DNA from 2 places in the Lentibacillus salinarum genome. Region 2 is predicted to be linked to the other one. Evidence: riboswitches for the same ligand, from Rfam matches in the RefSeq annotation. Region 2 holds a riboswitch; the other holds the start of a gene.
The links. A riboswitch is a leader RNA that binds a small molecule or an ion and turns the genes downstream of it on or off. The one in region 2 is predicted to bind glycine.
Positions count from the first base shown of each region.

Region 1: it holds a riboswitch for glycine, as region 2 does, so the genes downstream of both, gcvT (glycine cleavage system aminomethyltransferase GcvT) here and lpdA (dihydrolipoyl dehydrogenase) in region 2, are expected to answer to the same signal.

Region 1 is NZ_JBHTNH010000002.1:475,159-479,594, reverse strand. It holds gene ACFQ4A_RS03195 (YqhG family protein) at 1-437, opposite strand, end outside; gene ACFQ4A_RS03190 (DEAD/DEAH box helicase) at 427-2,085, opposite strand; glycine riboswitch at 2,220-2,319, shown strand; gene gcvT (glycine cleavage system aminomethyltransferase GcvT) at 2,496-3,602, shown strand; gene gcvPA (aminomethyl-transferring glycine dehydrogenase subunit GcvPA) at 3,618-4,436, shown strand, end outside.
Region 2 is NZ_JBHTNH010000002.1:245,700-250,135, forward strand. It holds gene ACFQ4A_RS01970 (M20 family metallopeptidase) at 1-149, shown strand, start outside; gene ACFQ4A_RS01975 (5'-deoxyadenosine deaminase) at 241-1,581, shown strand; glycine riboswitch at 1,633-1,733, shown strand; glycine riboswitch at 1,734-1,825, shown strand; gene lpdA (dihydrolipoyl dehydrogenase) at 2,030-3,430, shown strand; gene purU (formyltetrahydrofolate deformylase) at 3,553-4,436, shown strand, end outside.

The DNA of each region.
Region 1 (4,436 bases), 230 kb from region 2:
GCGCCATTGACAAGATGCAGCCCGATTGACACCATTTCATCCTTTTTTTGTTTCCCCTGATAGCTAATTTTGATATTGGTGACCAGCCATGGGTACAGTGCTGTTTTTTGGTTTGTATCAATACGCTCATAAAGCTTTGTATATTTCTCATGTTCATGCAGATGATTGACAATTTGGTGCAAACGGGGACTGCCGTAATGGATCCATTCGTTTTTTCCGTCACGTTTGTCGGGATCTGTGATCAGGGTTAGTTGTTTTGGGTCCCCGGCGTAGCCCATTTTTTTAATGTAATGCCAGTAAAAGGGGCGGTTCATTAAGGCGCGGTCCATATCTTCTGTTAACTGAACCGTCAGCGCCCCTTCCTCCTGATGAACGATCGTACAATGATGGGCTGTAAAGTAAGATTGTAAAAAATCGTGTAAATGATTAATAGCCATATGCCTGCTCATCCTCTGCCGGTTGGTTATGGGTCATCTGAATAACAGAGGACAGGTTATCCAATTTAATTTTCGCTTCGCCGGTTGTGGCGGAATCTGAAAAAATGCTTTGGATTTCCGATTCCAGGTCGTTGATATTCAGCTCAGCGAGAATGCTGTCCAAATGTCCGATAACCTGTTCAAATAAATTGATTTTCTTATACAGGAGCGTCATGATATGTTCTTCTAATGTACCGCGTATAGCCAAATTATAAATATGGACGTCCTGCTCCTGACCATACCGGTGAATTCTGCCAATACGCTGTTCCAGCCGCATGGGGTTCCATGGCAGATCATAATTAATCATATGGTTGCAAAACTGTAGGTTGATACCTTCCCCGCCGGCTTCAGTCGCAATCAGCACCTGAGCATGGTGCTCGAACAGCTGTCTCATCCAATCTTTTTTACTTTTTTTAAAACCGCCACGGTAGGGGACGGACGTGATCCCGTTTTCTTTTAAATACCATTGCAAGTAAAATTGGGTCGCCCGATATTCGGTAAAAATAATGACTTTTTCTTCGCCGATTTGTTTGATTAACTCAACTGCCTTAGTAGCTTTCACATGTTGGGGTAGCTGCTCTATTTCCTCTGTTATTGGTTTGATCATCGTTTCCCTTTCTTCATCGGTCATCATCTTTTGCATTGATAAGTAGCAAGCTTCCCGGGAAGAGCATAGCTCCCGGAGTAATGTAATCTTCGCAAACGAGGGGAGGGTATCGGTTGCGCTTTCCAATTGGGAATAAACATGTTGTTCTTCATCTGTAAAATCTGTCCAAACGGTTTCGATGTGGCGTTTAATGTTATCAAATGGCGTATGTTTCCGTGTATTGCGAACCATCACTTTTTGGATTAATTGTTTTAAATAGCCATCCTGATCCAGGTTTTTGCGATCCTTTCCGTATTGTTCTAAGAATGTTTCATAATTACCAAGATGCCCTGGCTTCAGGATAGATACCAGATTGAAGATTTCTACCAGTCTGTTTTGCACGGGTGTTGCCGTCAGCAGCAAACAATACTTTTTTTTCAACGCTTTAACAAATGCAAAGTTTTTGGTTTTATGGTTTTTTAGTTTATGGGCCTCATCGACTAATAGAAAGTCATAATCCTGCTGAAGTATCTGCTCACGATGGGGTGAACGTTTCGCCGTGTCAATCGACGTGATGATCACATCATATTGATCCCACGGATAACTTTTACGGAATGTGACGGCAGGAATATAAAACTTCTCGTTCAGCTCCATAGCCCATTGATTGACCAATGAAGCCGGAACGATAATCAGTGCCTTTTTGACCAATCCTCGAAGCATATATTCTTTCAAAATCAAACCGGCTTCTATCGTTTTACCAAGGCCAACTTCATCCGCCAAAATAGCACGGCCGTTCATTTCCTCGATGACTTGCGTGGTGCATGATAATTGGTGGTCAAGAAAATCCATTTGCGGTAAATAGTCCAAAGCTTTTAGCCCTTCAAATGAAGGCGTCATAGCAGTGAGCGCAGCCTGGTAATTCATCTGGAAAAGCTCCCACGACGAAAAAGGACCTTCTGTTTCCAGTCTTTTCGAAAAGCCGTCAATAAATATGTCATCTTGATGAATATCAACTTGATCCATTATTGTTCCCCTTTTTCATAAAATTATAATTTTCCCTACTTTTAGGACCGTACATATGGTATAATGCAGGTAATATCGATATTTTTTTCAGACACATACATAGTATAACCAAAATTATTAATATCATAATGCGAATGAATACAAGGGGAGAGCTTACTGTGACATAGTTGCAGTAACGCCGAAGGAGCAAACACGTCGTGTGAATCTCTCAGGCAAAAAGACTCTTGTAGGACGCAGCTCTGGAGAGCGTTTACATAGGTAAACCACCCACGAAGCAAGCATGTTTGTTCATGAACATAATGACAGGCATGTGCAACTTTCTGGTTGAAGGACAGAGATTCCCTTTATGTTAGGGAATCTCTATTTTTTATGGGCAAAATGCGTCAATCTTTAAAAAAGGAGTGGATGGAATGAGTGAGTTAAAACGGACACCTCTATTTCCTGAGTATGACAAGTGGGGAGGGAAAGCCATCGATTTTGGCGGATGGGAACTGCCGGTTCAATATACCGGCATTAAACATGAACACGAAACAACACGAACGAAAGCAGGGTTATTTGATGTATCCCATATGGGTGAGATTTTGGTCAGAGGGCCGGGAAGCGAAGCCTTTTTACAGAAAATGGTAACAAATGATGTGTCCAAATTAACCCCGAAACGCGCCCAATACACGTTTATGTGCAATGAGAACGGTGGTACGGTAGATGACTTTATCGTGTATATGTTAGAAAAGGATCATTATTTGCTGGTTGTCAATGCAGCAAATACCGACAAAGATTTCAAGTGGCTCACGTCCCATAATGATGCTGGTGTCACCATTGATAATGTTTCATCTGACTATGCACAGCTGGCATTACAGGGGCCGAAAGCAGAGGCGATTTTACAGCGGCTAACTGACACTGACTTGAGTACCATCAAGCCTTTCCGGTTCGAAAATCCGGTTTATTTTTCATCGGTTGAATCAGGTGCCATTGTTTCACGAACAGGTTATACGGGAGAAGATGGGTTTGAAATATACTTGGATGCTGCTGAAGGGAGAGCCCTTTGGAATCGGATTCTGGAGACAGGCAAGGAGGATGGCGTGGAGCCGATTGGCCTTGGGGCAAGGGACACATTAAGATTTGAAGCAAACTTGCCTTTATACGGTCAGGAACTTTCCGAAACGATTACACCGGTTGAAGCGGGTATGCCATTTGCCGTCAAAATTAATAAAGAAGCGAATTTTATTGGAAAAGAAGTTCTGAAACAGCAAAAGGAAGATGGGGCGGAACGGAAGCTTGTCGGAATTGAAATGGTTGATAAAGGGATTCCGCGTACCGGCTACCACGTGCTGGCTGGTGATGAAGAAATTGGTTTTGTGACGACCGGTACCCAGTCCCCCACACTAAACAAGAATATCGGACTAGCACTTGTGAAAACCGACTATGCTGAGTTGGGGACAACATTAGATATTCAGGTAAGAAAAAGAAAATTAAAAGCAACTATTGTAAAAACACCATTTTATAAACGGGAGCAATAAGGGGGATGATTTGATATGGAATTTCGTTATTTGCCAATGACTGACGCTGATAAACAAGAAATGTTGGATACGATCGGTGTTGCTTCCAGTGAAGAGCTGTTTTCCGATATTCCGAATGACGTCCGGTTTAAAGGGGAATTAAACTTAAAAAAACCAGCTGACGAAACAGCATTAATGAAAGATCTGACACGAATGGCTGCAAGAAATGTTAATTTAAAGGAATACAGTTCATTTCTGGGTGCCGGGGTTTATGATCACTTTATCCCGTCCGTCGTTGATCATGTTATTTCCCGTTCGGAATTTTATACAGCTTATACACCATACCAGCCGGAAATTTCCCAGGGTGAATTGCAGGCGATTTTCGAGTTTCAGACAATGATTTGTGAACTGACCGGTATGGAGGTGGCCAACTCGTCCATGTATGACGGGGGAACAGCGCTGGCAGAAGCCGTAACACTTTCCGCCGGGCAGACCAAAAGAAAAAAAATCCTGGTATCCAAAACGGTCCATCCGGAATCCCGGGCAGTCATACACACCTATGCCAAGGGACAAAATCTTGATATTGTTGAAATTGACCATAACGACGGCATCACCGATCTGGAGCAATTAAATCATGAAATCGATGAACAGACAGCAGGCGTTGCTATTCAGTATCCCAATTTTTTCGGGCAGATTGAACCACTCGATGACGTGAATCGTATCATTCGCCAGCAGAAAAAGACGATGTTCATCGTTTCCAGCAATCCGCTGTCGCTCGGTTATCTGACACCACCTGGAGATTTTGGTGCCGATATCGTTGTCGGCGATACGCAGGTGTTTGGCATCCAGCCACAA
Region 2 (4,436 bases):
TTTTAAACCCAAAAAGTAAAATACCTACGCTAATTTATGGACCAGGTGATGAAAAACTTGCACATCAACCAAATGAATATGTACATATAAATGCATATTTACGTTCTATCGACTTTTATAAGAAACTAGTAATCGATTATTGTTCATAGAGATAAAGGTTGAAGTATACACTTAAAGTTCCCAATTTTACAATAGTATAGACTTCAGCTCCCGGGGTTTTGATTTTAAAGGAGTGATATCATGTCAAGTATCTTAATCAAAAACGCACAAATCATTACAATGAACCCACAGGAAGAAATTATTTATGGAGATTTGTATATTGAAGACGATATAATTATTAAGGTTGGCGGTGACCTTGGAAATGAAGCAGATAAGGTTATAGATGCGAGACATAAAACCGTTATCCCTGGTTTTATCCAAACACATATCCATCTTTGTCAGGCATTGTTTCGTGGACAAGCAGATGATTTGGAATTAATGGATTGGTTGCAGAAAAAAATATGGCCACTTGAAGCTTCACATGATGCGGAGTCAAGTTACTATTCGGCTATGCTGGGGCTGGGTGAATTAATTCAAAGCGGAACGACAACAATTGTTGATATGGAAACGGTTAATCATACAAACGAAGCTTTTCAGGCAATGGCTGAAAGTGGTATACGTGTCCTTGGTGGAAAAGTTATGATGGATTTGGGGGATGATTTACCTGAACCCCTTTTAGAGGATACAACAAAGTCTATCCAGCAAAGTGTTGACCTCCTGGAAAAATGGAATAATTATGATAATGGAAGACTTCAGTATGCATTTTGTCCACGCTTTGTCGTTTCATGTACAGAAGAGCTATTAACAGAAGTCCGCGATTTATCTAAACAATATAACGTTAAGATTCACTCACATGCCTCTGAAAACAAAGGAGAAATTGAAATTGTTGAACAGCAAAGAGGTATGCGGAATGTTGTTTATCTGGACCATATTGGGTTGGCTGATGAAAATCTTATTTTGGCTCACTGTGTATGGCTTGATCCTGAAGAAAAACGTATTATTAAGGAACGTGGGATAAAAATGAGTCACTGCCCTGGTTCTAACTTGAAATTAGCTTCGGGTATTGCTGAGATGCCTGACATGTTAGAACTTGACGCACATCTTAGCCTTGGAGCAGATGGTGCTCCGTGTAATAATAATCTTGATATGTTTAACGAGATGCGTTTGTCAAGCATTATTCAAAAACCACTTCATGGACCTACCATGATGAATGCAAAGACCGTTTTCAAAATGGCTACCATAGGAGGAGCTGAAGCAGTTGGTCTTGAAGATCAAATCGGAAGTATTGAAGTTGGAAAAAAGGCAGATATTGCAATTTTGGATTTGAATAAGTTCCATACATTCCCTTCTGCCGAAGTTGATCCGATTTCAAGAATTGTCTACTCAGCAACAAGAGCTGATGTAGATGCAACAATAATTAATGGTAAAGTGGTTATGGAAAATGGAAATGTAAAAACAGTCGATAAAGATGTTGTTCTTCACGAGTCGAATAAATCGATTGAACGATTAGTAAAACGTGTACCTTCACTTATAAAGGCTTAAAATTTTAAATTGACAATAATCAATATTTAGAATACTATAAAGAAAAAGCGGATGACAATTGTGGGAGAGTGCTGGTTAAAAGCCACCGAAGGAGCAAGTTCCAAAAAGACCCTTGGAACCAATCTCTCAGGTAGAAGAACCACAATAGGACGCGTCTCTGGAGAGTGCGTTTTTGAACGCCACCAAAGGGGAAGGTCTATCAATAATAGAGCTAAACTCTCAGGTGAAAGGACAGGGAAGGGAATATCACCTTTTTCTGTCCTTTTTTGTGTGCACTTTTATGCTTAGAAATGTTAAAAATTTTGCTCATTAGCAATGGAAAATTAGATAGGAGAAATGGGAATACATCAAATTTTAACAGTTAAATTCCCTTTTTGGATAAAAAAGGATTGGGTAGTTTGCCAACTATTAATGGCTTGTTTATGTAAGACAAGAGGAGTGATTTAAAATGACAAAGGAATACGATGTTGCCATTATCGGTGGCGGAACAGGTGGTTATGTTGCCGCCATACGTGCATCTCAATTAGGATTAAAAGCTGCCGTTGTTGAAAAAGAAAAATTGGGAGGAACCTGCCTCCATGCAGGCTGTATTCCCAGTAAGGCATTATTAAGGAGTGCAGAGGTATATACCAATACAAAAAATGGAATGGCGTTTGGTGTTGTTGCGCCTAAAGTAGAACTTGACTTTTCTAAAGTACAGGAGAGAAAAGAGGGTATTACAAATCAATTATATAAAGGCGTTCAACATCTAATGAAAAAAGGAAAAATTGATGTTTATGAAGGGAAAGGAAAAATATCTGATTCAAGCAATGTCTTGGTGACTATGAAGAACGAAGAAGAGACCATTACGCTACATGCCTGTCATATTCTAATTGCTACAGGATCCCGTCCAAGTACGCTTCCTGGCCTTGAAGTGGATGGAACCCATGTAATGACATCAGATGAGGCATTACAAATGGACCAATTGCCTGAGTCTATTATGATTGTTGGTGGTGGTGTGATCGGAATAGAATGGGCATCGATGCTTGTCGATTTTGGATTAAAGGTTACTCTACTAGAATATGCAGAACGCATTTTACCGACGGAAGATAAGGATATTTCAAGAGAAGTTCAACGTTTAATGAAGAAAAAAGGGGTGAAAATCGTAACAGGGGCTAAAGTTCTTCCAGAAACATTGGAAAGGGATAATGGTGTTTCCATTAAAACGGAACATAAGGGGAAGGAAAAATCATTTTCCGCAGACAAACTATTAGTCTCTGTGGGTCGTCACCCGAATATAGCGGACATTGGTCTTGATCAAACGACTATTAATGTGAACCGAAATACAATTCAAACTAATGAATATTACCAAACAAATGATTCAACTATTTATGCTATTGGTGATGTTATTGGTGGCTTACAGCTTGCTCATGTCGCCTCTCACGAAGGAATCATTGCCATTGAACATATGGCAGGTAAAAATCCGTCTCCACTTGACCCAACTCGTGTCTCAAAATGTGTTTATAGTAGTCCTGAGGTGGCAAGTGTAGGTTTAACAGAAGAGGAAGCAAAATCTAAAGGTTACCAAGTAAAACTAGGCAAATTTGCATTTCGTGCAGTTGGAAAAGCGCTGGTATTCGGAGATTCAAATGGTTTTGTTAAATTCGTTGTTGAAGAAAAGTCAAAAAAACTATTAGGAGTACACATGGTTGGGCCAAATGTCACTGACATGATTACTGAAGCTGGTTTAGCGTTAGTATTGAATTCAACATCCATGGATATTGCGGGTACAATTCATCCGCACCCAACTTTAGCTGAAGCAATTGGGGAAGCAGCCTTAGCGGTAGACGGTAATGAGATTCATGCATAATTTCAGAATGTTTAGTTAAATTTAAACATGACACCATTGAACTTAAATTTAATGATATACGATTAAGTATAAAATTCAAAAAGTAGCTTTAAATTTTATTTTAAAATGTTTAAATGTAAAGGATGGAGGGAAAAGCAGTGCAACAAGAAAAAGAAAATATAAATCACGCAGAATTATTAATTTCTTGCCCAGAAAAGCCTGGCATTATATCGACAGTATCTAATTTTTTAGTAGAACATAATGCTAATATTATCCAATTTGATCAGCATACAACAGATCCACATGCAGGAATGTTTTTTATGCGGATTGAATTTGATCTAAAAGATTTTGACTCTTCTTATGGAAAACTTGAAGATAATTTGCATACAATGGCTCGAGATTATTCTATGGATTGGCAACTGACCAGCAAGAAAAAAAAGAAACGAATGGCCATTTTTGTTTCAAAGGAAGGTCATTGTTTGAAGGAGCTGATTTGGCGATGGAAATCTGGTGAAATTCCAGTGGATATTCCCATGGTAATTAGTAACCACCCCGACTTAAAAGAAGAAGTTGAAGGACATGGTATTCCTTATTATCATATTCCCTTGTCCAGTCATACGAAAGCAGAAGCTGAAGAAAAACAGTTGGAACTGTTAAAAGGAAAAGTTGACTTTATCGCCCTGGCAAGGTATATGCAAATTCTTTCACCTGATTTTGTATCCAAATTTTCGAATCAAATTATTAATATTCATCATTCGTTCTTACCAGCCTTTATAGGAGCTAATCCATATGCTAGAGCTTTTAATCGCGGAGTAAAATTAATTGGCGCAACCGCTCATTATGTAACCGATGATCTTGATGAGGGTCCAATTATCGAGCAAGATGTTCAACGGGTTAGTCATCGTTATACGGCAGAAGATTTAAAAATTGCAGGACGTCATGTTGAAAAACAAGTTCTTGCCAAAGCCGTATCATGGCATGCTGAAAACAAGGTGCTTGTTCACGGAAATAAGACAATTGTATTTAC